4 regions of the Leclercia pneumoniae genome follow, and region 4 is predicted to be linked to each of the others. Evidence: predicted binding sites of a transcription regulator. Region 4 holds the regulator's gene; each other region holds the start of a gene.
The links. Region 4 encodes PurR, which represses purine synthesis genes. Its sites were predicted from a motif close to CANGCAAACGTTTGCNTG; they were not measured.

Region 1: cvpA (colicin V production protein) is a predicted target of PurR. The motif match lies at 5,288-5,305, and genes of this name have one in related genera.
Region 2: pyrD (quinone-dependent dihydroorotate dehydrogenase) is a predicted target of PurR. The motif match lies at 3,978-3,995, and genes of this name have one in related genera.
Region 3: carA (glutamine-hydrolyzing carbamoyl-phosphate synthase small subunit) is a predicted target of PurR. The motif match lies at 4,618-4,635, and genes of this name have one in related genera.

Annotation. Positions count from the first base shown of each region.
Region 1 is NZ_CP071383.1:3,014,689-3,021,841, forward strand. It holds gene JZ655_RS14615 (histidine ABC transporter permease HisQ) at 1-355, opposite strand, end outside; gene hisJ (histidine ABC transporter substrate-binding protein HisJ) at 438-1,220, opposite strand; gene argT (lysine/arginine/ornithine ABC transporter substrate-binding protein ArgT) at 1,461-2,243, opposite strand; gene JZ655_RS14630 (UbiX family flavin prenyltransferase) at 2,531-3,100, opposite strand; gene purF (amidophosphoribosyltransferase) at 3,190-4,707, opposite strand; gene cvpA (colicin V production protein) at 4,744-5,232, opposite strand; gene dedD (cell division protein DedD) at 5,431-6,138, opposite strand; gene folC (bifunctional tetrahydrofolate synthase/dihydrofolate synthase) at 6,128-7,153, opposite strand, start outside.
Region 2 is NZ_CP071383.1:1,552,524-1,559,676, forward strand. It holds gene ssuB (aliphatic sulfonates ABC transporter ATP-binding protein) at 1-372, opposite strand, end outside; gene ssuC (aliphatic sulfonate ABC transporter permease SsuC) at 369-1,160, opposite strand; gene ssuD (FMNH2-dependent alkanesulfonate monooxygenase) at 1,170-2,315, opposite strand; gene JZ655_RS07290 (sulfonate ABC transporter substrate-binding protein) at 2,312-3,274, opposite strand; gene ssuE (NADPH-dependent FMN reductase) at 3,267-3,842, opposite strand; gene pyrD (quinone-dependent dihydroorotate dehydrogenase) at 4,091-5,101, shown strand; gene zapC (cell division protein ZapC) at 5,269-5,811, shown strand; gene JZ655_RS07310 (YcbX family protein) at 5,808-6,917, opposite strand; gene rlmKL (bifunctional 23S rRNA (guanine(2069)-N(7))-methyltransferase RlmK/23S rRNA (guanine(2445)-N(2))-methyltransferase RlmL) at 7,016-7,153, shown strand, end outside.
Region 3 is NZ_CP071383.1:651,649-658,801, reverse strand. It holds gene carB (carbamoyl-phosphate synthase large subunit) at 8-3,232, opposite strand; gene carA (glutamine-hydrolyzing carbamoyl-phosphate synthase small subunit) at 3,251-4,399, opposite strand; gene dapB (4-hydroxy-tetrahydrodipicolinate reductase) at 4,854-5,675, opposite strand; gene ispH (4-hydroxy-3-methylbut-2-enyl diphosphate reductase) at 5,865-6,815, opposite strand; gene fkpB (FKBP-type peptidyl-prolyl cis-trans isomerase) at 6,817-7,153, opposite strand, start outside.
Region 4 is NZ_CP071383.1:1,915,126-1,922,278, forward strand. It holds gene cfa (cyclopropane fatty acyl phospholipid synthase) at 1-230, opposite strand, end outside; gene punC (purine nucleoside transporter PunC) at 527-1,723, opposite strand; gene punR (DNA-binding transcriptional activator PunR) at 1,839-2,771, shown strand; gene purR (HTH-type transcriptional repressor PurR) at 2,768-3,793, opposite strand; gene cydH (cytochrome bd-I oxidase subunit CydH) at 4,090-4,179, shown strand; gene JZ655_RS09245 (MFS transporter) at 4,342-5,508, shown strand; gene sodB (superoxide dismutase [Fe]) at 5,546-6,127, opposite strand; gene JZ655_RS09255 (C40 family peptidase) at 6,250-7,041, opposite strand.

The sequences.
Region 1 (7,153 bases), 1.1 Mb from region 4:
CCGCGAGATAGGCGCCGCGGAACGTTTCCGTAAAGTAAGCACCGTAAATGAAACCGAGGGTGATGATACCCGCCACCATAGGATCAATATCGATCTGCCCCATGCCTATGGCATCGGTCACGCCGTTTAGCGCAATCTGCAGGCCGTAGAAAATCAACAGCATCAGTACGAGGTCAGGTACACCGCGAATAAGTGTGGTATAGCCTTCGAAAATCAACGCCAGCGCGCGATTTGCCGAAAGTTTTGCCCCCGCGCCCGCCAGGCCTATCAGCACGGCCAGCACCACGGAACTGAGAGCCAGTTCCAGGGTGACCAGCGCGCCTTGTAGAATAACGCCAGAAAATCCGTACAGCATACAGCCTGCCCTGTCGTGAGTGTGGTCAACCGTGTCTTTTCCCCTCCCGAAGCGGGAGGGGGCGCACGTTATTTAGCGGGGCTTAACCGCCGTATACGTCGAAATCAAAGTACTTTTTGGCGAGTTTTTCATAGGTGCCGTCGGCACGCATCTCTGCAAAGGCTTTGTTCAGCGCTTCACGCAGCTCGTTATCTTCTTTGCGCAGCCCCATACCGGTGCCGACGCCGAAGAGCTTCTCATCCTTAATGGACGGGCCGCCGAACTTATACTCTTTTCCGACCGGCTGCTTCAGGAAACCTTCGCTGGCCGCAACTTCATCCTGGAAGGCGGCATCGATACGGCCCGCAGTCAGGTCGGCGTAGATGTTCTCCTGGCCCTGATACGAGACGATTTCAATCCCTTTTGGCGCCCAGTGTTCGTTACCGTAGGTCTCCTGAGTGGTCCCCTGCAGCACACCTACGCGTTTACCTTTCAATGACTCAACGGTCGGCTGGATATCGGAGGATTTGGCCACCACCAGACGGGAATCGGCTGCATAGAGTTTGTCGGTAAAGGCAATCTCTTGCTGACGTTTTTCGGTGATGGAGAGTGACGACATGATGACGTCGATTTTCTTCGCTTTCAGCGACGGAATCAGCGCGTCCAGCGGGTTTTCAACATAAGAACATTGTGCTTTGATCCGTTTGCACAGCTCATTCGCCAGATCGATGTCAAAACCGACCAGTTCACCCTTCGCATTCTTCGATTCGAACGGGGCATAAGTTGGGTCCGTACCGATACGAATTTTTTGCGGAATTGCTGCAAATGCCGCGGTGGCGCTGGAAAAGGCCAGAACCAGAGAAAGTGACAATACCAATTTTTTCATATCTATCCTCAACAAACTGTCTTTTTACGGGTTTTCTACGTCGACGGGGTGTAAGTAATGTGCCATTAATCCACGCGACAAGGCAAAAGAATATGCTCGCCTTGCGCCAAAAAGTGCATCATTACTGCTTAATTATTCACTTTATAACCAGCCGGGCACGGAACATGCACTCTTCTGGTTCACGCACACCCGTCATGCACCATAATGACCCACCATTATGGTGCATTCGCTTAAAGCCGATTAATCACCGTAGACATTGAAGTCGAAGTATTTTTTCGCCAGTTTGTCGTAAGTCCCATCTTTGCGCAGGTCGTCGAAGGCTTTATCGAAGGCCGCTTTCAGCTCAGTATCGTCCTTACGCAGGCCAATACCGGTACCGTCACCAAAGTATTTTTTGTCTTTAACCGATGGGCCTGCAAAAGCAAACTCTTTGCCCGCTGGCTGTTTCAGGAAGCCTTCGCTGGCCGCAACTTCATCCTGGAATGCCGCATCAAGACGGCCCGCCGACAGGTCAGAGTAAATCAGATCCTGGTTCTGGTAGGCCACCACATCGACCCCCTTCTCACGCCAGTTGGCATTAGCGTAACCTTCCTGCGTCGAGCCCTGCAGCACGCCCACATGCTTGCCTTTCAGCGAGTCGATGGTCGGCTGTACGGGTGAGCCTTTTGCGGCAATCAGACGCGAATCTGCTGCGTAGAGTTTTTCAGAAAACGCGATCTCCTGCTGGCGCTTCTCAGTAATGGAGAGCGACGAGATAATCGCGTCAATTTTCTTGGCTTTGAGGGACGGGATCAGCGCATCGAAATCGCTGCCTACCCAGGTACATTTCACAGACATGCGTTTGCACATCTCATTCCCCAGATCGATATCAAACCCGACGAACTCCCCTTTCGCATCTTTAGATGAGAATGGCGCATAGGTCGCATCGGTACCGATACGTACGGTTTGCGGAAGCGCTGCGTAGCTCCCTGCGGCCGCGCTTAATCCCACCAGCAAAGACAGAGCCAGAACCGTCTTCTTCATACATTTACCCTCAAGTATCGTGATTTTATTATCTGTTGTGTTGTGTGTTGCAGGCATTGTCTTGCAGGTCTTATGCCATTTTGACGTCGGTATAAAAATTCAACGTTTAATATGTTAATGAAAGGTTGCAAGAATGCCTTAATGGTGAAAGATAGCAGGTCTGCCAAACGAACCGCAGCGAGGAGAGGGCAAAAAAGGAATTAAATGTTGAGGATATGATCGCTGTTGCATAATTGCCCTGAAACAGGGCAACACGGTGTTTTATCGCACTCAGCCAGTGCACATTTTTAGCTACCCTGCCAGCGGGTAAAAAGATCGGCAGGCAGTTCAATGTCGAACTGATCGATCACGCGATTAACCGTTTGATTGATCACGTCATCCAGACTTTGTGGGCGATGGTAGAACGCCGGCACCGGCGGCATAATCACCGCGCCCAGTTCTGCCGCCTGAGTCATCAGACGCAGATGCCCCAGATGCAGCGGCGTTTCACGTACGCACAACACCAGCGGACGACGTTCTTTTAGCACTACATCGGCCGCACGGGTCACCAGGGTGTCGGTGTAGCTGTTCACGATGCCAGACAAGGTCTTAATCGAACAGGGCAGTATGACCATTCCCGATGTTTTAAACGAGCCGGAAGAGATGGTGGCGGCGATATCACGGGCGTCATGAATGACGTCGGCCAGAGACTGAACGTCGCGCAGAGAGAGGTCTGTTTCAAGGGAGAGGGTTTGGCGCGCCGCCTGGCTCATTACCAGATGGGTTTCCACGTCCGGCACGTTACGCAGCACCTGCAGTAAACGCACACCGTATATGGCACCGCTGGCACCTGAGATCCCTACTATCAGTCGTTTCATGATTTTCGCCCTTTCCAGTTCAGGGCTGACTGTGCAGGATTTTGCGAGGAGTTGCAAGCGAGGGCCACTGCCCTCGCTTGCTTCGGCGATTAGCCTTCGTTATGCATCTCTAAGCTTTCAAGATCGTTCTGCATCTGAACCGCTTTCGCGTCGTCATTTCGCAGGGAATCGAGATAGTCGAGATACTGCTGATCGACATCTTTCGTGACGTAAATACCATTGAATACTGAGCATTCAAACTGCTGAATATCCGGATTTTCCGCACGCACCGCCTCGATGAGATCGTTGAGATCCTGGAAAATCAGGCCGTCCGCGCCGATGATCTGGCGAATTTCGTCCACTTCACGACCGTGGGCAATCAGCTCGTTCGCCGTTGGCATGTCGATACCGTAGACGTTCGGGAAGCGGATTTCCGGCGCAGCAGAGGCCAGATAGACCTTCTTCGCTCCGGCTTCACGGGCCATCTCGATAATCTGCTCAGAGGTCGTGCCGCGTACAATAGAGTCATCAACCAGCAGCACGTTTTTATCGCGGAACTCAGCGCGGTTGGCGTTGAGCTTACGGCGCACGGATTTACGGCGCAGGTGCTGGCCTGGCATGATAAAGGTACGACCCACGTAGCGGTTTTTCACAAAACCCTGACGATAGGGTTTGCCCAGAATACGTGCCATCTCCAGTGCGATATCGCAGGAGGTCTCCGGGATGGGGATCACCACGTCGATATCCAGATCTTCCCACTCACGCGCAATCTTCTCGCCAAGCTTGGTTCCCATATTCACACGGGCGCTGTAGACGGAGATTTTATCGATGAAGGAGTCTGGACGCGCGAAGTAAACATACTCGAACAGACACGGATTGCTGACCGGATTATCCGCACACATGCGGGTGAACAGCTGCCCTTTCTCGGTGATGTAAATCGCTTCGCCTGGCGCGACATCGCGCAGGAATTCAAAGCCCAGGGTATCCAGCGCCACGCTCTCAGAGGCCACCATGTATTCGGTACGGCCGTCGCCCATGTCACGTTTACCCAGCACCAGCGGGCGGATACCGTTCGGGTCGCGGAAGGCAACCATACCGTGGCCGATAATCATCGCTACGCAGGCATAAGCACCACGGATCAGACGGTTAGTGGCAGCCACGGCAGCAAAAATGTTATCTGCTTCAAGCGGATAGTGACGGAAGTTGTCCAGTTCACTGGCAAAAATATTCAGCAGAATTTCAGAATCAGAAGTGGTGTTAATGTGGCGACGCTTCTCTTCAAACAGCTTCTGGCGTAACTCGTGCGCGTTGGTCAGGTTGCCGTTGTGAGCAAGCGTGATGCCATACGGGGAGTTTACATAGAAAGGCTGTGCTTCAGAGGCGCTGGAACTACCAGCGGTAGGATAACGAACGTGACCAATACCCATATTACCTTGCAGACGCTGCATATGGCGGGCTTCAAACACATCGCTTACCAGGCCATTCGCCTTACGTAAACGGAAGCAGTTATTTGCATCAATGGTGATGATACCCGCAGCATCCTGCCCACGGTGCTGAAGCACCGTTAACGCGTCATAAATCGACTGGTTTACCGGCATGAAACCGGCGATACCGACAATACCGCACATTCGTCTTTTCCTCGTTAAGCCACATCTCAGAACCGATCAGGTTCTGGGCAAGAAACTCGACGAGCTTTGCAGATAGTCAAAGAACCATCTGATGATGAAACTGAATTGTGGAATCAGCTGCGATTTCTGCCAGTCTTCACTTTTTGAGAACCCGGTAAAGGTATCAAGGAAGAACAGTATCGCCGCCACAATCAGCGCGCCTCGCAATGCCCCAAAACAGATGCCGAGCACCCTGTCCGTACCTGACAGACCGGTTTTCTCGACCAGCTGACCTATCACATAATTGACGATAGCGCCGACAATCAACGTCGCGATAAACAGTACCGCGATGGCGATTCCGTTTCGGACCAGTTCATCTTCAAAGCCCGTGAACCAGACAGACAGGTAAGTGTAGTAATGACTGGCAACGAAGAAGGCACAGCCCCAGGTTACCAGCGATAACGCTTCACGAACAAAGCCACGGATCAGGCTAACCAGACAGGAAAAACCAATCACCGCAATGATGGCGTAATCAATCCAGACCATATATGTCCCACGATTTAACGCCCTGTCATCCAGTTCGGGGCGAATTCTAACAGAAAAAGAAAACGTTTGCGTAGGGATTTCCTTCCCATGCGTAAATAAAAAAGGCGTTGAAAAAATAGTCAACGCCTGTGGCGGGTTACGTCTCTGCGGACGGATGCCCCGGCCCTTATCGGTTAAGAAACGGGCCTATAGCGCGCGTCAGTTCGCGCTATAATTCATCACCACACCGCTCAATCCTGAGAGCTGATTGAGTTCCCCCAGCGAGCCTTTTAGCTTCTCTTTTGAGGCATCAGGCCCGACGAGAATACGGGTGATTTTACCTTGTACCGGTGTACCAGGTGAAGTGTAAGCGCGATACCCCGCGCCACGGAGTTTGGCAACGATCTCGTTAACCTTATCCGCATTTTTCAGCGCGCCGAGCTGCACCACATACGCTTTGCCAGTCGGTGCGGGCTTCTCTTCCGCCGCCGGTTTCGCTGGAGGCGTTTCCGTGGCTGCGGCCAGTTGGTCGCGAGTATTATCACGCTGCGGCTTCGGCTGCGGTTTCTCGGCAGGCTTCGGTTTTTGTACCGACTTTGGCGCAGGCTGTTCAGCCTGTACCGGCACGGGATCCAGTTCGCCATTATTACTGGCGGCCATGCGCGCAGGATCTATTGACGGCGCAGCGGCATCGCCCGCCTGTACCTCTTCTGCGGCGCCTTCAGGCGGCTGAGCAGGCAGGGCCTGCGTCGCGGCAGGCAGCATATCCGGCTCATCACGGTCGCCAGGTTTTGGTACCAGCGGGATCGCCGCGAACTCATCCTGATAATGTTTTTTCTGCCCGTCGAGCAGCCCCGGGAGGATGATCACCCCCAGCGCTACCAGCACAATGGTTCCTGCTAAACGGTTCTGAAACTTACTTGCCACCGGTTCTCCCCGCGTCCATCACTTCCATGACATGTGCCACCGTGTGGAACGACCCACACACCAGCACGGTATCTTCTGGTCTGGCATCGGCCATGGCTGCATGCCAGGCCTGCTCCACGCTATCAAAGCGTTTGCCTTCGCCGAGGTGTTCCGTCAGCTGTTCGGCAGACGCGCCGCGTGGACCTTCCAGAGGAGCACAATACCAGCTATCGACCGCACTCTCCATGCAGGCCAGCGTCCCCGCAATGTCTTTATCATGAAGCATACCGATAACCGCCAGGACACGCCCGGTTTTTGGCAAGCTTTTGAGACGTCCTGCGAGGTACGCCGCAGCGTGGGGGTTATGGGCGACGTCAAGTATCACGCGCGGTGCGTCACTGACAATCTGAAAACGTCCCGGCAGTATGGCATGCTGAACGCCCTCCCGAATAGCCTGCTCGCTAACAGCCAACCCACTGGCTCGCAGCGCAGCAAGCGCGGTGGCGGCGTTCGGCTGCGGCACCTGCGGTAGCGGCAAGTTTTCGAGCACGCCCTTCGCGTCGCTAAAGCGCCAGTCGTGTTCGCTCACGGCATAATGCCAGTCAACGTCACGGCGCAGCAGCGTGGCGCCCTTCTCCTGAGCCACATCGGCGATGGTATGCGGCATATCGGGCTCCCCCACTACGGCAGGTTTGCCGGCGCGGAAAATACCCGCTTTTTCGCGGCCAATGCTTTCGCGATCCGGACCAAGCCAGTCGACATGGTCCAGCGCGATGCTGGTCACCACGGCCACATCCGCATCCACCATATTGGTGGCATCCAGACGGCCGCCGAGACCCACTTCCAGAATGACGACGTCAAGCTGCGCCTGCTTAAACAGCCACAGGGCCGAGAGCGTTCCGTACTCGAAGTAGGTTAATGAGATATCACCGCGCGCAGCCTCGATCTCGGCAAATGAAACGGTGTGGGCTGCTTCAGTGAGCTCCTGATTCTGTACGCGCACGCGCTCTGTGTAACGTACCAGGTGCGGGGAGCT
Region 2 (7,153 bases), 360 kb from region 4:
ATCCTGCAGACCCACGGCGGCCAGCGCCTGGCTTGCCGCCTCCCGCCAGTGACCCTTCAGCCCCAGACCCACGTTATCGATAACCGTTTTCCACGGCAGCAGGCGCGCGTCCTGAAACATCATCCGGGTATCATCCTGAATCTCCGCCAGCGGCGTATTGCCCGCCAGCAGTTCACCACCATTGGGGGCCTCCAGCCCGGCGAGCAGGCGCAGCAGCGTACTCTTGCCACCGCCGCTACGGCCAACCACTGCTACAAACTGCCCGGCGGGGATATGCAGATCCAGTTGGTTCAGAATGGTGTTGTCGCCGTAGCGTTTGGTCACGCCGTTCAGCAGCAACGGCGTTCCCTGGTTCAAGCGTGCAGTATTCATGCGTGTGCCTCACTTTTGACATAGGCCGGATTCCAGCGCAGCCAGATACGTTCCAGCCACTGGGCGCTGACGTCGGCGAGTTTGCCGAGCAGGGCGTATAGAATAATCGCCACCACGACGACATCGGTCTGCAGGAACTCGCGGGCATTCATCGCGAGGTAGCCGATACCGGAGTTGGCCGAAATGGTCTCTGCCACAATCAGCGTTAACCACATCAGGCCGAGGGCAAAACGTACCCCCACCATAATCGAGGGCAGGGCGCCGGGGAGGATCACATGGATAAACAGGGCAAAGCCCGATAAGCCATAGCTGCGTGCCATCTCGACCAGCCCACGATCAATGTTACGAATACCGTGCCAGGTGTTGATATAGATAGGGAAGAGGGTGCCGAGGGCCACCAGGAAAATCTTGGCACTCTCATCAATGCCGAACCACAGAATCACCAGCGGGATCAACGCCAGATGCGGCACGTTTCGCAGCATCTGGATGGAGGTGTCCAGTAGCCGCTCGCCCCAGCGGGAAAGTCCGCTGATCAGCCCCAGCGTCAGACCGATCGTCCCGCCGATTGTGAAGCCAATCAACGCCCGCCAGGAGCTGATCGCCAGATGCTGCCACAGCTCGCCGCTTGAACTTAGCGCCCAGAAAGCCTCTATCACCCCTTCCGGAGAGGGAAGTATCCGGCTCGACAACCAGCCCACTGACGAGGCCAGTTGCCAGATAGCCACGATACTGACAGGCAGTACCCAGGGCGCAATACGCAGCAGCCAGGTTGGGGAAGGTTTCGCCATACGTCCTCCTCAGCTCTGCGCGACGTTACGCGGAATAAATTCGTTGGCGACCGCCTCGCCCTGCAGTTGCAGGCGCTGCGGCTGTGGGACCTCCGGGATAGCAACATCCAGATGAGGGAAAAGAAGCTCACCCACTTTGTACGCCTCTTCCAGATGGGGATAACCTGAGAGAATAAAACTGTCGATACCCAGATCGGCATACTCATTAATCCGCGCCGCCACGGTCGGACCATCCCCCACCAGCGCCGTGCCGGCGCCCCCGCGCACCAGGCCGACCCCGGCCCACAGGTTAGGGCTAATCTCCAGATTTTCGCGTTTACCCTGGTGGAGGGAGGCCATCCGATGCTGTCCTACGGAGTCGGTTCTGGCGAAAGCAGCCTGCGCTCTGGCAATGGTTTCATCGTCCAGATGGGCAATCAGGCGATCGGCGGCTTGCCAGGCTTCTTCGTTCGTTTCACGCACAATCACGTGCAGGCGGATACCAAAACGCACGTTGCGCCCGCGCGCCGCCGCTTTGGCGCGAACCTGTTCAATCTTTTCTTTCACAAGTTCCGGCGGCTCGCCCCAGGTGAGATAGAGATCGACCTGCTCAGCGGCAAGATCCTGGGCCACATCTGATGAACCGCCAAAATAGAGCGGTGGGCGCGGCTGCTGCACCGGCGGGAAGTAGAGCTTCGCATCGCGGACGTGGATATGTTTGCCCTCGAAGGTAACCGTCTCCCCCTCCAGCAGACGCCGCCAGACGCGGGTAAATTCAGCCGAGGCTTCGTAACGCTCGGCGTGATCCAGAAACACGCCATCGCCAGCCAGTTCCTGTGGGTCACTCCCGGTCACCAGGTTAAACAGAGCGCGGCCATTGGATAAACGGTCCAGCGTGGCGGCCTGACGCGCTGCCACCGTTGGCGAGGTGACGCTCGGGCGCAATGCCACCAGAAATTTTAAGCGCTGAGTCACCGGAATCATCGAAGCCGCGACCAGCCAGGCATCTTCACAGGAACGTCCGGTCGGGATAAGCACCCCGGTAAACCCAATCCGGTCCGCCGCCTGGGCAATCTGCTGAAGATAGCCCTGATCCACCGGGCGTGCACCGGACTCGGTGCCAAGATAGTGACCATCACCGTGGGTAGGTAAAAACCAGAACAGATTCAGACTCATGATTTTGCTCCTTTATGCTCTGTCGGTTGCCAGATACGGTTACGGATATCGATTTTTTTCGGTACCAGTCGATTTTCGTAGAAGAGGTCGGCGGTCTGCTGCTGCAACGCCGCGGTGTGAGTATCCACCGGCTTAATGACGGTGGGTGGGCGGTGATCCAGATAGCTGGCAATGACCGGCTCAGGAAGACCCATAGTCTTTGCCAGCAGAGCGATACTGGCCTGCCGCTGGCTCTGGGTCAGGGCATCTGCGTCGCTGAAGGTATCCAGCACTCCCTGAATAAAGGCACCGTTCTTTTCCGCATAAGGACGCGCTGCCAGATAGAAAGAGCCGGTCTGTTTCAGGGTTTCCCCATCTTTCAGCACTCTAACTCCCCCCTGCAGCAAGGCTGCGGAGTAGTAGGGATCCCAGATAGCCCAGGCGTCCACATTATGTTGCTGAAACGCGGCGCGGGCATCGGCCGGGGAAAGATAAACTGGCTGTATCTCTTTAAACGTCAGACCGGCCTGCTGAAGGGCTCGTAACAACAGATTGTGTGAACTGGAGCCTTTCTGGAACGCCACTTTGCGGCCTTTGAGATCGGCAACGGTTTTGATCGGGCTGTTTTCCGGCACCAGAATCACTTCCGCTTTTGGTTTTGGCGGCTCGACGCCAACATACACAAGGTCTGCGCCGGCGGCCTGAGCAAAGATGGGGGGAATATCGCCGGTGCTACCCAAATCAATGCTGCCCACATTTAAGGCTTCCAGCATTTGTGGCCCCGCAGGAAACTCGACCCATGAAAAATGGGTGTTCGGGTAGCGTTTTTCCAGTAACTGATGGCTTTTAGCCAGCACCATGCTGACGCTACCTTTCTGATAACCAATCCGCAGATTTTCCGGTGCGGGTTCGGCGGCCTGTGCAAAGGAGGCGATCGCGATGATACCGGCCAGGCTCAGGCGGGCGAGGGTTTTAAACATGGGCGACTCCTTTCAACTGACCAAAAGCAGGAACCTGGACGTCACGACGATGCAGCGCCTGCCAGAAGGTCTCAAGGGCGCTATCAAGCCGGATTTGCAGGTTGGGGGAGAAATGCGGTTTATGCTGATAGTCAATGACTTGCGAATCATCGGCAAATACGCCGTGCAGGATCTCCTGCGCTTTCAGGGCGCTAAGCACCGGTTTGAGGGCATAATCTACCGCCAGCATGTGCGCCACCGTGCCGCCTGTGGCAAGAGGTAGCACCACTTTGCCCTCAAGGGCGCGTTCCGCAAGCAGATCAAGCAGCGTTTTCAACGCGCCGGAAAACGAGGCTTTATAGACCGGGGTCGCCACAATCAGGCCGTCTGCGCCTTGCAACTGCTCACTAAAAGCCTTTAATGCCGGGCTATCGAAGCGGGCATAAAGCAGATCCTCTGGGGAAAAGTTGTGCAGATTCCAGTGGTATACTTCGACCTCCAGCGAGGTAAGTTTCTCGCGGGCATATTCCAGCAGTGCGCTGGAGCGTGAAGGAAAACGCGGACTTCCAGCCAGAGTAATAACGCGCATACATGCTCCTTATAACCAATTGTTTGCTTTTATCTAACATTGATAACATTTACAGGCAGTGTGTCATTGCGCACTTATTCCACTAAATGATTTATACGCAAGTGAAATGCTAAAAAACGAATAAGGAGGAGAGGGAAAGTAAACGATTGCGTTGCTCCACGCTTTTTTTGCCGCAGGTCAATTCCCTTTCGGGCAAGATTCGCAGATAATACGCCCCCGGTTTGCACACCGGGAATCCAGGAGAGTTCATGTACTACCCCTTCGTTCGTAAAGCCCTTTTTCAGCTCGATCCAGAGCGCGCCCATGAATTTACATTCCAGCAATTACGCCGTATCACAGGAACACCGCTCGAAGCGCTAGTGCGCCAGAAAGTGATGGATAAACCGGTGCAGTGTATGGGGCTGACCTTTAAAAATCCGTTGGGTCTCGCAGCAGGACTCGACAAAAACGGTGAGTGCATCGACGCGCTGGGTGCGATGGGGTTCGGCTCTATTGAGATCGGCACCGTCACGCCACGCCCGCAGCCGGGCAATGAGCAACCGCGTCTGTTCCGCCTGGTCGAGGCCGAAGGGTTGATCAACCGGATGGGCTTTAACAACCTCGGTGTGGACCACCTCGTCGAGAACGTGAAAAAGGCCCATTTCGATGGCGTGCTGGGTATCAATATCGGTAAAAATAAAGATACGCCGGTAGAGCAGGGTAAAGATGACTATCTGATTTGTATGGAAAAAGTCTATGCCTATGCGGGTTATATTGCGGTGAATATCTCTTCGCCGAACACCCCGGGCTTACGCTCGTTGCAATATGGCGATGCCCTCGACGATTTATTAATTGCGATAAAAAATAAGCAGAATGATCTTCAGTCCCGGCATCATAAATATGTACCGGTCGCCGTGAAGATCGCCCCGGATCTTTCTGAAGAAGAATTGATCCAGGTTGCCGACAGCTTAGTTCGCCATAATATTGATGGCGTTATTGCAACCAATACGACACTGGATCGATCCCTGGTACAGGGAATGAAGCATTGCAACGAAGCGGGAGGACTCAGTGGCCGACCGGTGCAATTAAAAAGTACAGAAATTATTCGCCGCCTGTCAGCGGAATTAAAAGGTCAACTGCCGATTATTGGCGTGGGTGGCATTGACTCGATAATGGCGGCCCGCGAAAAAATGGCCGCCGGCGCTTCGCTGGTGCAAATTTATTCTGGCTTTATTTTTAAAGGCCCGCCGCTGATAAAAGAAATCGTTAATCACCTCTAATCTTTTCTCTCATTATGACGACCAGGGCTTTATTTCCAGCTCTGGTTGTTTTATATTCCGGGACTGTTGCTTATTTAGACATTATAGTCTTTGATTATTGAAGTAAAAAAACGAGACGGTAATAAGGACTTTCTTACGACAGGACGTTTCGGGGACGGGAGAGGCAAATGCGAATTAAACCTGACGATAACTGGCGCTGGTATTATTGTGAAGAGCATGATCGCATGATGCTGGATTTAGCCAATGGCATGCTTTTTCGTTCTCGTTTTGCCCGCCGGATGTTAACCCCAGACGCCTTCGCCCCCAGCGGTTTTTGCGTGGATGATGCCGCGCTCTATTTCTCTTTTGAAGAGAAATGCCGCGACCTGGAACTCTCTAAAGAACAGCGTGCTGAACTGGTGCTTAATGCTCTGGTGGCGATCCGCTTCCTCAAACCTCAAATGCCTAAAAGCTGGCATTTCCTCGCCCATGGTCAGCGCTGGAGTCCGGCGATGGGGGATGCTGCCTGCGTTCATTTGAGCGATACGGCAGAAGAGGTGAGTTTGCTGGTGGTTGAGTCTGGCGAAAACGCCGCGCTCTGCCTGCTGGCGCAGCCCGGTGTGGTGATTGCCGGGCGCACAATGCAGTTAGGTGATGCAATAAAAGTAATGAATGACCGCCTCAAACCGCAAATGCGGGTGGATTCGTTCAGTCTGGAGCAGGCCGTTTAAGGCGCCAGCTGTAGCGACGTTTTTGGGACGCAGCTGCAGCACAAAATCGTGCCGTCATTACCCATGGCGGCTTGCTTCAATGCGGTCACTTCCCCATCCAGCAACCGAATACGACAGCTCCCACAAATGCCCGCACGGCAGGAATAGGGTACGCGAATACCTGCCTGCTCAAGCTGCTCAAGTAAAATCTGCTGATTATTGCCGTTCAGGGTTTTATCTTGCCATTGAATAGTCACGGTGCTTTGCGGCTGGCTCTCTACCTCGATCTCCTCTTCCGTTGCGCCGGCGCCGTAAATTTTCGCCGGCCCGGTTGCGAGAATTTCAACCTCATCGCCCACGCGGATCACGCCGCTATTGCGCGCTATCAGATTCTGACCGAAATCCACGTCGCCGTTATCTTGCGCCGTACGGAATGATTGCAGCGTTTTCAGCGGCTCGCCCGCAGGATGTTTCTGCCCTTTTTCCGGACTGATGGTGGTGAAGATACAGCGGCTGCACGGCTTCGCCACGTCAAAAATGACGTTGCCAATGCGGATAACTTTCCAGGTGTCCTCTTCCCAGGGCTGCGCGCCGGTTACCACAATATTGGGGCGGAACTGCTCCATCTGCACGCTGGCCTTACAGCGGTTTTGCAGATCGCGCAGGGAGGCCTCGTTGGCCAGCAGGTAGGGGTAGCCATCGGCAAAGGAGAGGGGAACGCCCTCGTGACGCTTCACGCGACGCGTAGGAGCTTGTCCGACCCAGCGTAGCTGCACGTCACGGGCGAAAAAGCCGCTCAGCCAGCGGTTAATGGCCTCAGGCGCGATATGCGCGGTGAAGTGGTTACCCCATACCTCCGTCGGTGCGTTGTCCGGGGCAAAATCGCTAAAACGCACCACGGCGCTGGAGCCATCCGGCGCGGTCAGGTGTAAACCATCGTGCAGCGGAGAAGGGATAAAGCGTACCATCTGCGGGAACTGACGCGCAGTAATGAAAGTACCATCCGTTTCGGTGAGCATAAAAATACGATCAAAGGCAAAACCGCTGACATCTGCCAGTGCATGCGTCAGCCCAATACCACGCATCGATTTGACCGGATGGATAAAAAGCCTGGATAACGTAGGCACGGCAATCTCCCGCAAATGAAAATAAGCCCTCAACTTTATGACATAGAGCGCATATTAGCTATAATGCGCAGCAATTTTCTAAGAGTAAAAGTGACGATATGAATTCTCTGTTTGCCAGTACGGCCCGTGGGCTGGAAGAGCTGTTAAAAACTGAACTGGAAAGTCTGGGCGCGACAGCGTGTCAGGTGGTTCAGGGTGGTGTCCATTTTGAGGGCGACACACGGCTTATTTACCAG
Region 3 (7,153 bases), 1.3 Mb from region 4:
CTGATGCTTACTTCGCGATTTGCGCGTGCATTTCCTGCACTGAAATCACCTTCTCTGTAGCGTCTGCATTCAGCGCCATCGCGGTGGCGAAACCGCCATTCAGCGTGGTGTCATAATGCACTTTATACTGCAGCGCACTGCGGCGGATCAGCTTGGAGTCTTCAATCGCCTGACGGCCCGCGGTGGTGTTGATGATGTAGGTGTATTCGCCATTCTTGATACGGTCCTGAATGTGCGGACGACCTTCATGCACCTTGTTCACCAGACGTGGGTTGATGCCCGCTTCACCCAGTACAATCGCCGTACCGTGAGTTGCATCCAGCTCGAAGCCGTACTTCAGCAGCTTAGCGGCCAGGTCGACCACCCGCTCTTTATCGCCTTCGCGAACGGAGAGCAACGCACGACCCTGTTTCTTCATGGTGGAATTGCTGCCCAGCTGTGCTTTGGCGAACGCTTCCGCGAAGGTGCGGCCCACGCCCATCACTTCCCCGGTAGAGCGCATTTCAGGCCCTAACAGCGGGTCAACGCCCGGGAATTTGTTGAACGGCAGCACCACTTCCTTCACCGAGTAGTACGGCGGGATGATCTCTTTGGTCACGCCCTGCTGCGCCAGCGTCTGACCAGCCATCACGCGCGCCGCTACTTTCGCCAGCGGTACACCGGTGGCTTTAGAGACGAACGGTACTGTACGTGCCGCACGAGGGTTCACCTCAATCAGGTAAACTTCGTTGTCTTTCACCGCGAACTGGACGTTCATCAGGCCGCGAACCTGCAGCTCAAAGGCCAGCTTCTGCACCTGCTGACGCATCACGTCCTGAATTTCCTGACTCAGGGTGTAGGCTGGCAGAGAACAGGCGGAGTCACCGGAGTGCACGCCCGCCTGCTCGATGTGCTCCATGATGCCGCCAATCAGCACCATTTCGCCATCGCAGATAGCATCTACATCGACCTCTACCGCGTCATCCAGGAAGCGGTCGAGCAGAACCGGCGCATCGTTAGAGACGCTCACCGCCGTCTGGAAGTAGCGGCGCAGGTCGGCTTCGTCGTAGACGATCTCCATCGCGCGGCCGCCCAGTACGTAGGATGGACGCACCACCAGTGGGTAACCAATCTCTTTCGCCTTCTCCACCGCCATTTCAATCGCGGTCACGGTGGCGTTCGCCGGCTGCTTCAGCTTCAGACGGTCAACCGCCTGCTGGAAACGCTCGCGGTCTTCGGCGCGGTCAATCGCATCCGGGCTGGTGCCGATAACCGGTACGCCTGCTGCTTCCAGCGCGCGCGCCAGCTTCAGCGGGGTCTGGCCGCCGTACTGCACGATGACGCCCTTCGGCTTCTCGATGCGCACGATTTCCAGCACGTCTTCCAGGGTAACCGGCTCGAAGTAGAGGCGGTCAGAGGTGTCGTAGTCGGTCGAGACAGTTTCCGGGTTACAGTTGACCATGATGGTCTCGTAACCGTCTTCGCGCAGCGCCAGCGAGGCGTGGACGCAGCAGTAGTCAAACTCAATGCCCTGGCCGATACGGTTAGGACCGCCGCCCAGTACCATGATTTTGTCGCGGTCGACGGACGGATTCGCTTCGCACTCGTCTTCATAGGTGGAGTACATGTAGGCGGTGTCGGTGGAGAATTCCGCCGCGCAGGTATCCACGCGCTTGTAGACCGGGTGCAGGTCATACTGGTCGCGCAGCTTGCGGATTTCCGCTTCGCGCACGCCAGCCAGCTTAGCCAGACGCGCATCGGCGAAGCCTTTACGCTTCAGGACGCGCAGGAAGTCAGCGTCCAGGCCGTTAATGCCCAGCTCTGCCACTTTCTCTTCCAGACGCACCAGCTCTTCAATCTGCACCAGGAACCAGCGGTCAATGTTGGTCAGGTTGAACACGCCGTCAACGGAGAGGCCAGCACGGAAGGCATCGGCGATGTACCAGATACGCTCAGCGCCCGCGTCTTTCAGCTCGCGGCGAATTTTGGTCAGCGCTTCCGGATCATCCAGGCTCACTTTCGGGTCAAAGCCGGTGGCGCCCACTTCGAGGCCACGCAGCGCTTTCTGCAGGGATTCCTGCTGGGTGCGGCCAATAGCCATCACTTCACCGACAGATTTCATCTGGGTAGTCAGACGGTCGTTCGCGCCGGCAAATTTCTCGAAGTTGAAGCGTGGAATTTTGGTCACAACGTAGTCGATAGAGGGTTCGAAAGACGCTGGCGTGCGGCCGCCGGTGATGTCGTTCATCAGCTCGTCGAGGGTGTAACCTACCGCCAGCTTCGCCGCCACTTTCGCAATCGGGAAGCCGGTGGCCTTGGAGGCCAGCGCAGAGGAACGGGAAACACGCGGGTTCATTTCAATAACAATCAGACGACCGTTTTTCGGGTTGACCGAGAACTGGACATTAGAGCCGCCGGTTTCTACGCCAATCTCACGCAGTACCGCCATCGAGGCGTTACGCATGATTTGGTACTCTTTGTCGGTCAGGGTCTGGGCCGGGGCCACGGTGATGGAGTCACCGGTGTGGATGCCCATCGCATCGAAGTTTTCGATAGAGCAGACGATGATGCAGTTGTCGTTTTTATCACGCACCACCTCCATCTCGTACTCTTTCCAGCCAATCAACGATTCGTCAATCAGCAGTTCGTTGGTTGGAGAGAGATCCAGGCCACGCGCACAAATCTCTTCAAACTCTTCCCGGTTGTAAGCGATACCGCCGCCGGTGCCGCCCATGGTAAAGGAAGGACGGATAATGCACGGATAACCCACATCAGCCGCGACGGCCAGCGCCTCTTCCATATTGTGCGCAATACCGGAACGCGCAGTATCGAGGCCGATTTTCTTCATGGCAACGTCGAAGCGACGGCGATCTTCCGCTTTATCAATCGCATCGGCGGTGGCGCCAATCATGGTTACGCCGAACTCTTCCAGTACGCCCTGACGCTCCAGCTCCAGCGCACAGTTCAGCGCGGTCTGGCCGCCCATGGTTGGCAGAACCGCGTCCGGGCGCTCTTTCTCAATAATTTTGCGTACGACTTCCCAGTGAATCGGCTCGATGTAAGTCGCATCGGCCATTTCCGGGTCGGTCATGATGGTGGCCGGGTTGGAGTTCACCAGGATAACGCGGTAACCCTCTTCACGCAGGGCTTTACACGCCTGCGCACCGGAGTAGTCGAATTCACAGGCCTGACCGATAACAATCGGGCCAGCGCCAAGGATCAGGATGCTTTTTATGTCTGTACGTTTTGGCATGGTCTTCTCGGCTCCTGATTATTTAGCGGTCTTACGGTATTGCTCGATGAGTTCGATAAAGTGATCGAACAGCGGTGCGGCATCGTGCGGGCCAGGACTGGCTTCCGGGTGACCCTGGAAGCTGAACGCGGGCTTATCGGTGCGATGAATCCCCTGCAGGGTATGGTCAAACAGCGACTTGTGCGTCACGCGCAGGTTAGCCGGCATGGAGGCTTCATCTACAGCAAAGCCGTGGTTCTGCGCGGTAATCATCACCGTGTTGTTGTCGATATCTTTTACCGGGTGGTTACCACCGTGGTGCCCGAACTTCATCTTCACGGTTTTGGCACCGCTCGCCAGCGCCAGGAGCTGATGGCCCAGGCAGATGCCAAAGACCGGGATATCGGTTTCGAGAAAAGCTTTGATCGCGTCGATAGCGTAATCGCACGGCGCCGGGTCACCGGGACCATTGGAGAGGAAGATGCCGTCCGGGTTCATTTTCAAGACTTCATCAGCCGGGGTTTTCGCCGGAACAACCGTCAGGCGACAGCCGCGATCCACCAGCATGCGCAGGATATTGCGCTTGGCGCCGTAATCGTAGGCCACTACGTGAAAAGGCAGTTCACTCTCTTTTTTGGCTTCTGGCAGGTCGCCAGCCAGCGTCCAGCTACCCTGCGTCCAGCTATAAGCTTCTGCGGTAGTGACTTCTTTCGCCAGGTCCATGCCATTGAGGCCGGGGAAGGCTTTTGCTTTTTCCAGCGCCAGCGCCGCATCGAGGTTGTCCCCTGCGATAATGCAGCCGTTCTGTGCGCCTTTTTCGCGCAGAATCCGGGTCAGCTTACGGGTATCGATATCGGCGATTGCCACAATGTTATGGCGCTTCAGGTATGAAGAGAGGTCTTCAGTATTGCGGTAGTTGCTGGCAATCAGCGGCAGGTCACGAATGACGAGGCCTTGTGCATGTACCTGGGAAGATTCTTCATCGGCGGCATTGGTGCCGACATTGCCGATATGGGGATAAGTAAGGGTGACGATTTGGCGGGAATAGGAAGGATCAGTGAGGATTTCTTGATAACCGGTCATTGAAGTATTGAAAACGACTTCCCCAACCGCCGAACCTGTTGCCCCTATGGCCCGACCGATAAACTGGGTTCCGTCTTCCAGAACCAATAGCGCTGACTTAATCAAAACACCCTCCAGAGAATATTCACTCACTTTATCTGCATATTAATGCACAACTATGTTGCGGATCAATGCAAATTTGTTGCCTGTGGATTTTCGGCAAACGGCGGCATTCTGGAGATTTCGGGGGGGAAAGTCAACTTAAAACGCGTATTTTATTTGTTATTTTGCGTCACTGGTGACAAAGAGAGGTTTTAAGCGCTGAAAAGATCAAATAAATCACACAGGAAATCGCTTGCGGAGCGGTTTAACCAACAATTCTCAATGAGGAGGGTCTAAAAGTGGACCAGATGGTCAAATTTTACAAAAACGCAACGATAAAAACGCAGATTATTGTTAATAAATACAGTTTCAAAGCAATAGCTGGATATTATACCTAAAATAAAGGGGCAATAAAATATTGCCCCGTGCAATCAAGTGCTTATGACTGCCATAACCACATCACGAAGGGTAATAATCATCATAAATTGTTGAGATCAAGTACATCTCGCATATCAAAAAGACCTTTATCCTTACCTTTTAACCACAAACCCGAACGAATCGCCCCGTTGGCGAATGTCATACGACTCGAAGCCTTATGGGTGATCTCTACGCGCTCGCCGATATCGGCAAACATAGCAGTATGCTCGCCTACGATGTCGCCTGCGCGAACGGTAGCAAAACCGATAGTGCCCGGCACACGTTCGCCGGTATGTCCTTCACGGGAGTACACCGCGCAGGACTTCAGATCTTTATCCATGGCCTGAGCAATGGCTTCGCCCATTGCCAGCGCTGTCCCGGATGGGGCATCCACTTTGTAACGGTGATGCGCTTCGATAATTTCGATATCGGTGTAATCACCCATGACTTTTGCCGCCTTTTCCAGCAGCTTGAGCATCACATTGACGCCGACGCTGAAGTTGGCCGCAAAAACGATAGCGATCTCCCCAGACGCGTCCTGAATGGCCTGCTTACCCGCGTCATCAAACCCGGTAGTCCCAATGACCATTCCCTTGCCGTGCTGACGGCAAAACGCCAGGTGATGCAGGGTGCCCTCTGGACGCGTGAAGTCGATGAAGACATCGAAATCCTCTTTTACCGCCTCAAGGCTGCTCTGAACGGTGACGCCAGTTTTCGCGGTTCCTGCCAGTTCACCGGCATCAACCCCCAGCAGAGAAGAGCCTTCGCGCTCCAGTGCGGCACCCAGCGCAACGCCATCCATCTGGAGCGTAGCCTGAATCAACTGACGGCCCATACGGCCGCCTGCGCCCGCGATTGCGACACGGACCTGTGCATCATGCATAGTTATTCTCTTACGTTAAAATGATGTAAATCGTTTTCAGATTAACCAGCCTCCGCCGAAGCCGCCATCTGAAAACGTCGATAATTAGAATTTAATGATAAACAGCAGGAACTATCAGTAAAAGACATGATTTACCGCACTGGGCGGTAAAACAAAAAAGCCAGCAATGAATTGCTGGCTTTGGAAGGATTACTCCACTTCTCGTGCGTCGATTCGCAGCTCTTTAGGGACTTCGAAGACAATATTCTCTTCGCGCCCTTCCAGCGGTACCGCCTCGCCGCCGCCCAGTTCCTGCAGACGGGAAATAACGTTCTGCACCAGGATATCCGGCGCGGAAGCTCCGGCCGTTACGCCAACGTAGGCTGCGTTTTTCACCCATGCTTCCTGAATATCCGTAGCGTCGTCGATCAGAAACGCCGCTTTCCCCATACGCTGGGCCAGCTCGGCCAGGCGATTGGAGTTTGAGGAGTTTTTCGATCCGACCACCAGCACCACATCCGCCTGTTCAGCCAGCGCACGCACGGCTTCCTGACGGTTGGTGGTGGCGTAGCAGATGTCGTCTTTACGCGGCCCGACGATTTTCGGGAAGCGCTGGCGCAATGCGTCGATTACATCAGAGGTGTCATCAACGGAGAGCGTGGTCTGGGTCATAAACGACAGCTTCGCTTCGTTTTTCACGTTCAGCGTTATTACATCTTCCGGCGACTCAACCAGATACATCCCCCCTTCCGGGTTACTGTACTGGCCCATCGTGCCTTCGACTTCCGGGTGGCCTGCGTGACCAATCAGAATAGATTCTTCACCACGACGGCTGGCACGCGCGACTTCCATATGTACTTTTGTCACCAGCGGACAGGTGGCATCAAACACAGTCAGATCGCGGCTTTTCGCCTCGTTACGTACCGCCTGGGAGACGCCGTGGGCGGAGAAGATGAGGATCGCCCCGTCCGGCACTTCACTGAGCTGTTCAATGAAAATGGCGCCGCGCTCGCGCAGGCTGTCGACCACGTAGCGGTTATGCACCACTTCATGACGCACGTAAATGGGGGCGCCGTAAATTTCCAGCGCATTTTCAACAATGCTGATAGCGCGGTCTACACCGGCGCAGAAGCCGCGCGGGTTAGCCAACAGGATCTGCATTTCAGGCCTCCAGTGCCGGATCGATCTCCAGCACTTCGATATCAAAATGGACCGTACGCCCGGCAAGGGGATGGTTGAAATCGACGGTAATAGAGTCACCGTTAATTTCGCGGATCACGCCAGGCATTTCGCTGCCATCCATTGCGGTAAAGAGCATAATTGCCCCAATCTCAGGTTCACCCGCATCCATAAATTCACGGCGCGAGAAATACTGGATCAGGTCCGGGGTCGGCACGCCAAATGCCGCGTCCGGCTCCAGAGAAAAGGCTTTTGTCTCACCCTCTTTCAACCCCAGAAGCTGCTGCTCCAGGCCTTCAGAAAGCGAGGTATCACCAAGA
Region 4 (7,153 bases):
GTGAAAAAGATATCCAGCCGTTCGCACTCCCACCAGCCGTCCATATAACTCTCGCCAAGACCCAGCGAACCTTCCCGCATGACACGTTTGAAAAAGTCCGGGTGTTTAACCTGAATATCAGAGGGGGCCGTGCCGTTAATCGCGATGCCCGCGCGGCTTAGCATTTCATTGACGATCCGGAACCAGTTGTCGTCCCGGATGGTGACTTCTTCTATACACGATGAACTCATAGCTTCTCCATCACTCGCTGTGATCAGAACCTTTAAACAGCGTAGACGCTCTTTTGGTTTGTGAGAAATCTCACGGCTTTCCCGCGAGGCTAGTATCCGACGTAGAACAGAGGAAGGGAGGTGACCCTTGCCGAAAGGCCTTCCATGGTGAAACGGGAGCGCTCCGGCTCCCGTTACTACATAATAAGTATCGTTATTATTAGACCGCGAACTCAGTATAGGCCTGAAAAAAGCCTCCTTCAACAGAAAGTTGTTAGCAGGCTAATAACTGATTTTTAACATAATGTCTGGCGGCACTATGCTTCTGAGGATTCTGGCTGCAGCGTTTCGTGCTGCTCTGATGCTTTTACATACTGCATCCGATAGCCCAGCCCCGCCAGCGCCACGGTGGCCAGCATCACGCTGGTGGTCGTCAGCAGCGGTGTCGCAATAAGCCAGGAGACAAGCAGGCTCGCCAGGAAACAGAGCCCCAGCTGCAATGTATTTTGCAGCGCCGCTGCGCTCCCGGTGGCCTGTGGGAAGGGACGCAACGCCTGCGCTACCACAATCGGGTAGATCGCGCCGTTAGCCACCGCCATCAGACAGAACGGGATCAGCAACTCCACGAGGTTCGCGCCGGGGATAAAACCGACCCCCCAGGTGGCAACCACACTCAGGGCATACAACACCAGCAGCCATGGCAGCATCTGATGCCCGTGCCATTTTTGCAGGGCTGCGCGGCAACCATAGCCGCCAACCAGAAAGGCGATAGTCTGCGGCACATAGCTCAGGCCAATTACGGCCGGGCTGTAACCCATTTCGTTGAGAATAAACGGCGAACCGGTCAGCCAGGCGAAGAAGCTGGCGGAGCAGGCGGCATAAATCAGCACGTTGCCACGATACGCGCGGGTGCGCAGGAGCGTAGTGAAGGTGACGGGTGCGGCGGCGCTAACATGCTGCACGCTACGGCGTTTAAGGGTGAAGGCCGGAAGCATCAACAACAGCGTAATCGCGAACAAGACGGCAAAGATGGCTTGCCAGTCAAAGTGAGCCAGTAGCCAGCTGCCCAGCAGCGGGGCGAGAGCAGGGGAGAGCCCGACCAGCGGCATAATGGTGGCAAATATACGGTTGGTACGGGACGCCGGATAGTAGTCTGTCACCAGCGCCTGCCAGGTGACCGCCGCAGCACATACGCCCACGGCCTGCACGAATCGTAATACCAGCAGCCAGGTCGCATCGCGCACCCATAGCATGCCGAGGCAGCCGACAGCGAAAATCGCTAAACCGGTCAGCAAGATTGGTTTACGACCCAAGCGATCGGAGAGCGGCCCCCAGAGCAACTGCGCAAAGGCGAAGCCGGCCAGGAACACGCTCAGGCTGGCGCTGATGGCAGCGGCTGGCGTTTGTAAATCTTCCTGCATCGCCGCAAAAGCGGGCAGGTACATATCGGTTGCAAGAAAGCCCAGCACGCTTAAGCCGCCAAGCCAGACTAAAAATCCTTTCCCGGGTGTCACGATGGTTTTCCCCATTTTGTATGCAGGTGTGGCAGCCGCTGAGTGTAGAGAGTGCAATACCGCTTGTGAAACGCTAATATTTGGCGGTTGCATTCAAAAAATTTGCAGGCAGAAAATGTGGTCAGAATATTCCCTTGAAGTCGTAGATGCGGTAGCTCGTAACGGCAGCTTTAGCGGCGCAGCGCAAGAGCTGCATCGCGTGCCTTCTGCCATCAGCTATACGGTGCGCCAGCTGGAGGAGTGGCTGGCGGTGCCGCTGTTTGAACGCCGCCACCGTGACGTGGAACTGACCCCGGCAGGGGCATGGTTTTTGAAAGAAGGGCGCTCTGTTATCAAAAAAATGCAGATCACCCGCGAGCAGTGCCAGCAGATTGCGAATGGCTGGCGCGGGCACCTCTCTATCGCCGTGGATAATATCGTCCGCCCCGAGCGTACCCGCCAGATGATCCTCGATTTTTATCGCCACTTTTCTGATGTGGAGCTGCGCGTCTCGCAGGAGGTGTTCAATGGCGTCTGGGATGCGCTGGCCGATGGCCGGGTAGAGATGGCGATCGGCGCGACTCAGGCCATCCCCGTGGGTGGGCGCTGGGCGTTTCGCGATATGGGAACCCTCAGCTGGTACTGCGTGGTGGCAAGCCACCATCCGCTGGCGGCGATGCCAGGGCCGCTCAGCGATGATACCTTGCGCAGCTGGCCCTCGCTGGTGCTGGAAGATACCTCCCGCTCATTACCCAAACGCATTACCTGGCTGCTGGATAACCAGCGGCGAATCGTTGCCCCGGACTGGGCATCCTCTGCCGATTGCCTCTCTGCCGGGCTCTGCGTGGGGATGGTTCCCGCCCATTTTGCCCGCCCCTGGATCGATGCCGGCAAATGGGTGGCGTTGCAACTTGAGAATCCCTTCCCGGATGCGGCCTGCTGCCTGACATGGCAACAGAATGACATGTCGCCTGCGCTGGCCTGGCTGCTGGATTATCTTGGGGATAGCGAAACGATGAACAGGGAGTGGTTGCGGGAGCCAGACGCGCTGGCTCCGCAGGAGGATTAACGGCGATAATCGCGGAACGGGCCGTCGGCCACCGAGCGGCGTTCAATAAGGCGGGGATGCACTTCAATTGATTGCGACTCTTCTCGCTTATTGACGATGCGATCCAGCAGCATGTTAAACGCGGTTTCACCGAGGAAATCTTTAGGCTGATGGATGGTGGTCAGAGCCGGGGTGAAGAAGCGCGCGTTGCGCACGTTATCATACCCGATCAACGAAATGTCTTGCGGCACCCGCAGTCCCATCTCGTCTGCAGCGCAGAGCGCGCCCATCGCCATCACATCTCCCCCGCAGAACACGGCGGTCGGGCGCGGAGATTGGGAGAGGATCTGCTGCATGGCACGATAGCCGGACTCGGGCTCAAAATCGCCCTGCACAATCCAGTTTTCTGGCACGGTGATCAGCGCCTCTTCCATCGCTTTCATAAACCCAGCCAGACGTCCGGCGCCGGTATTACGCTCCAGCGGGCCGGGGATAACGCCGATTTCACGGTGTCCGCGTTCAATCAGATAACGCCCCGCCATGTAACCCCCCTCGAAGGCGTTATCGATAACGGAGTCGGTAAAGTCAGCTTTCGCTTCACCCCAGTCCATCACCACCATCGGGATATTGCGATACTCTTCCAGCATCGTCAGCACGGGTTCCGGGTACTCTGAACACATCACCAGCAGACCGTCGACACGCTTTTGCGCCATCATCGATAAATAGGCCCGCTGCTTTTCCAGGTTATTCCACGCGTTGCCAAGAATCAGGGTATAGCCCTTCTGGAAGCAGTTTTTCTCCACGGCTTCGATAATCTCGGCAAAGTAGGGCGCTTCGCTACTGGTTGCTAACAAGCCGATAGATTTGGTGTGATTCACTTTCAGGCTGCGAGCGACCGCGCTCGGTGAATAGTGCAGCTCTTTGATCGCCGCCCAGACGGCATTACGCGTCTCTTCAGCGACAAAACGCGTTTTGTTAATTACATGTGATACGGTTGTAGTGGAAACGTTTGCTCGTTTCGCTACGTCTTTGATTGTTGCCATTAGATGTCACTCCAGACCATATCCTAAACTCCTGAAAAACCGAAAGGTAAACGATTGCCTTCTCTCACCCTAATTGCGCAATCTGAATTGCGGTACGCCGGGAAAACGACACAGGACGTCAGGAGGGGGTCAATGGCCGGTACGCTAATAAATTAAGCCTGGAATTTTGTCTGATCTTGACCAAAAGGGGAAGAGCAAAAACGGATATCGCACTAAATCCTGCAAGATTTTTAGCGTAAGTTGTGTAAAAATGAGCAGGCTCACTTTTCGTGGGGGGATTATAAGGAGAAAAATTGATGAATACCGATCTTAAGTTTTCGCTGACAACCACCATCATTGTTCTGGGTCTGATTGTTGCGGCAAGTTTTACCGCGATTCTGCACTGAGTGACTGGGGGGAGTATCATCTCCCTCCTGCCTTTCCTGATTGTTACCCTTCTGGCAAAAATCTTTTGCGCAATTGTTAACTTCTCATTTTTTGTGATTGATGTCATGCTTTCGCCTTCACTGTTCTGTGTCGCATCAAGACACGGTTTCTGGAGTTGACGTATGAAAATCAATTTTCCCCTGCTGGCCCTGGCGATAGGTGCCTTCGGGATTGGCACGACTGAATTCTCTCCCATGGGATTACTCCCGGTAATTGCCCGTGGCGTAGATGTCTCTATCCCGACGGCGGGGATGCTGATCAGTGCTTATGCCATCGGCGTGATGGTGGGGGCGCCGTTGATGACGCTTCTTCTCTCTCACCGCGCACGCCGCAACGCACTTATTTTCCTGATGGCAATTTTCACCGTCGGCAATGTGCTCTCTGCCGTAGCGCCGGATTACAGCACCCTGATGCTCTCGCGCATCCTGACCAGCCTTAATCATGGGGCGTTCTTCGGCCTCGGCTCGGTGGTCGCGGCCAGCGTGGTACCTAAACATAAGCAGGCCAGCGCCGTGGCGACCATGTTTATGGGTCTCACCATCGCCAATATCGGCGGCGTTCCGGCAGCTACCTGGCTGGGGGAAACCATTGGCTGGCGTATGTCTTTCTTCGCCACGGCCGGGTTAGGTATGGTGGCGATGGTCGCCCTCTACTTCTCTTTACCGAAAGGGAGCGCGGGTGAGCGTCCGGAGGTGCGTAAAGAGCTGGCGGTGTTACTGCGTCCGCAAGTGCTTTCTGCGCTGTTAACCACCGTGCTGGGTGCCGGGGCAATGTTTACCCTTTATACCTATATCTCACCGGTGTTGCGCGATATTACCCATGCGACACCCGCGTTTGTCACCGCCATGCTGGTGTTGATTGGCGTCGGATTTTCCATTGGCAACTATCTGGGCGGCAAGCTGGCGGATCGCTCGGTCACCGCCACGCTGAAAGGTTTTTTACTGCTGCTGATTGTCATCATGCTTGCCATTCCGTGGCTGGCGCGCAGTGAAATTGGTGCAGCCATCAGCATGGTGGTATGGGGCGCCGCTACCTTTGCCGTGGTGCCTCCACTGCAGATGCGGGTGATGCGGGTTGCCAGCGAAGCGCCGGGATTGTCCTCTTCGGTGAATATCGGGGCGTTTAACCTCGGGAATGCGCTTGGTGCGGCAGCGGGTGGTGCGGTCATCTCCAGCGGAATGGGCTACAGCGTGGTTCCAGTGATGGGAGCGGTGATAGCCGGTTTTGGCTTGCTTCTGGTGCTGCTGTCGGGTCGTCGTCAGCCTGAACAGGTCTGCGTTGCGGAGTAGATACTAGCGCAGAAGGGGTGACCCTTCTGCGTTTTCGTTATGCAGCGAAATTCTTCGCCACAAAGTCCCAGTTTACCAGCGCCCAGAAATGTTCCAGATAATTCGGGCGCGCGTTACGGTAGTCGATGTAATACGCATGTTCCCACACGTCCACGGTCATCAACGGGGTTGCGCTGGTGGTCAGCGGCGTGCCGGCGTTTGAGGTTGAAACGATGGCCAGTTTGCCGTCTGCCTCTTTCACAAGCCAGGTCCAGCCTGCGCCAAAGTTCTTCACCGCCGCATCGGTAAATTTTGCTTTGAAATCAGCAAAGCTGCCGAAGCTTGCAGCAATCGCCTGTGCCAGTTCACCTGTTGGTTCTCCGCCCGCATTTGGTGCCAGGCAGTGCCAGTAGAAAGTGTGGTTCCACACCTGCGCTGCGTTGTTGAAAACGCCCGCTTCGGAAGTCCGAATAATCTCTTCCAGGGATTTGCCTTCGAAAGCCGTACCCGCAATGAGATTGTTCAGGTTCGTGACATAGGTCTGATGATGTTTACCGTAATGGTATTCGAGGGTTTCTGCCGAAATATGAGGTTCCAGCGCCATTTTTTCGTATGGTAATGCAGGTAATTCGAACGACATTGCTTCACTCCTTATTTTATTTGCGCACCCAATAACCTTATTGAGTGTAGGGTTAGGGTAGCAAATAGCGGAGTGGGGTTAAAGCGTTGTAAATCCCGCTGCAGTTGCAGCGGGGTGGGGCGTTAACGAATGGTTTTCGGGGTCATGACGCGGCGGGCACCCACATAATGGCGTTGCCAGTAATCTTCACTCAGGGAGGTGATCTGAATATCCTGACCTGTACGTGGAGACTGAATAAACTTCCCATTGCCCACATACACCCCCACGTGATCGGCGGTACCGCGACCCTGAGTGCGGAAGAAGACCAGGTCCCCGCTCTCCAGTTCGCCGCGATTGACCGGCGAGGCATCGCGCAGGTGGTACATCTCATTGGCGGTACGTGGAATACGGAACTTCACCAGATCTTTATAGGCATACCAGACCAGACCGCTGCAATCGAAACCGGTACGTGGCGAGTTGCCACCCCAGCGATAAGGTTTACCAATCTGGCCCATCAGTTTATTCATTGCCGTCTTTTGCGCTTTCTGCATCCGCACTTTATGCGCCTCGGCAAGCGTCGTGGGCTTGCTGGTTTTGACGCAGCGGGTTTTATGGCCTTTTCGGACGGTGCATTTTTCAGTCACCACGCGAGAAGCGGTTTTGGGCGCGGTGCGGGAAGAGGTTTTACTTTTTTTACTGGAGGAGGCGGTCTGCGTTTTTGCGAGGTTTTTTTTGCTACTGCTCTTTTTACTGCTCTCTTTCTTCGTGGTTTTTTTGCTGCTGCTCTTTTTCTTGGGTTCCGTCACTTTCACCAGATGTTTTTTTTGCACGGCCGAGGTCCGCGCCTGCTCTGAGGCGGTCGCCGTTGAGGTGAAAGTCAGTGTCGTAAACAGCAAAGCACAGAGCGTGATCGAGATTTTATTTATCCGCGCCACTGGGCAATCCCCTAATAATTCCGGGCAACAATAATACCCGCGTGTGATTTACAAAGCCCGTCGATTCTAATCCATAAAAAGGGACAAAGTTAATAAACTTTCACCGCTAAAA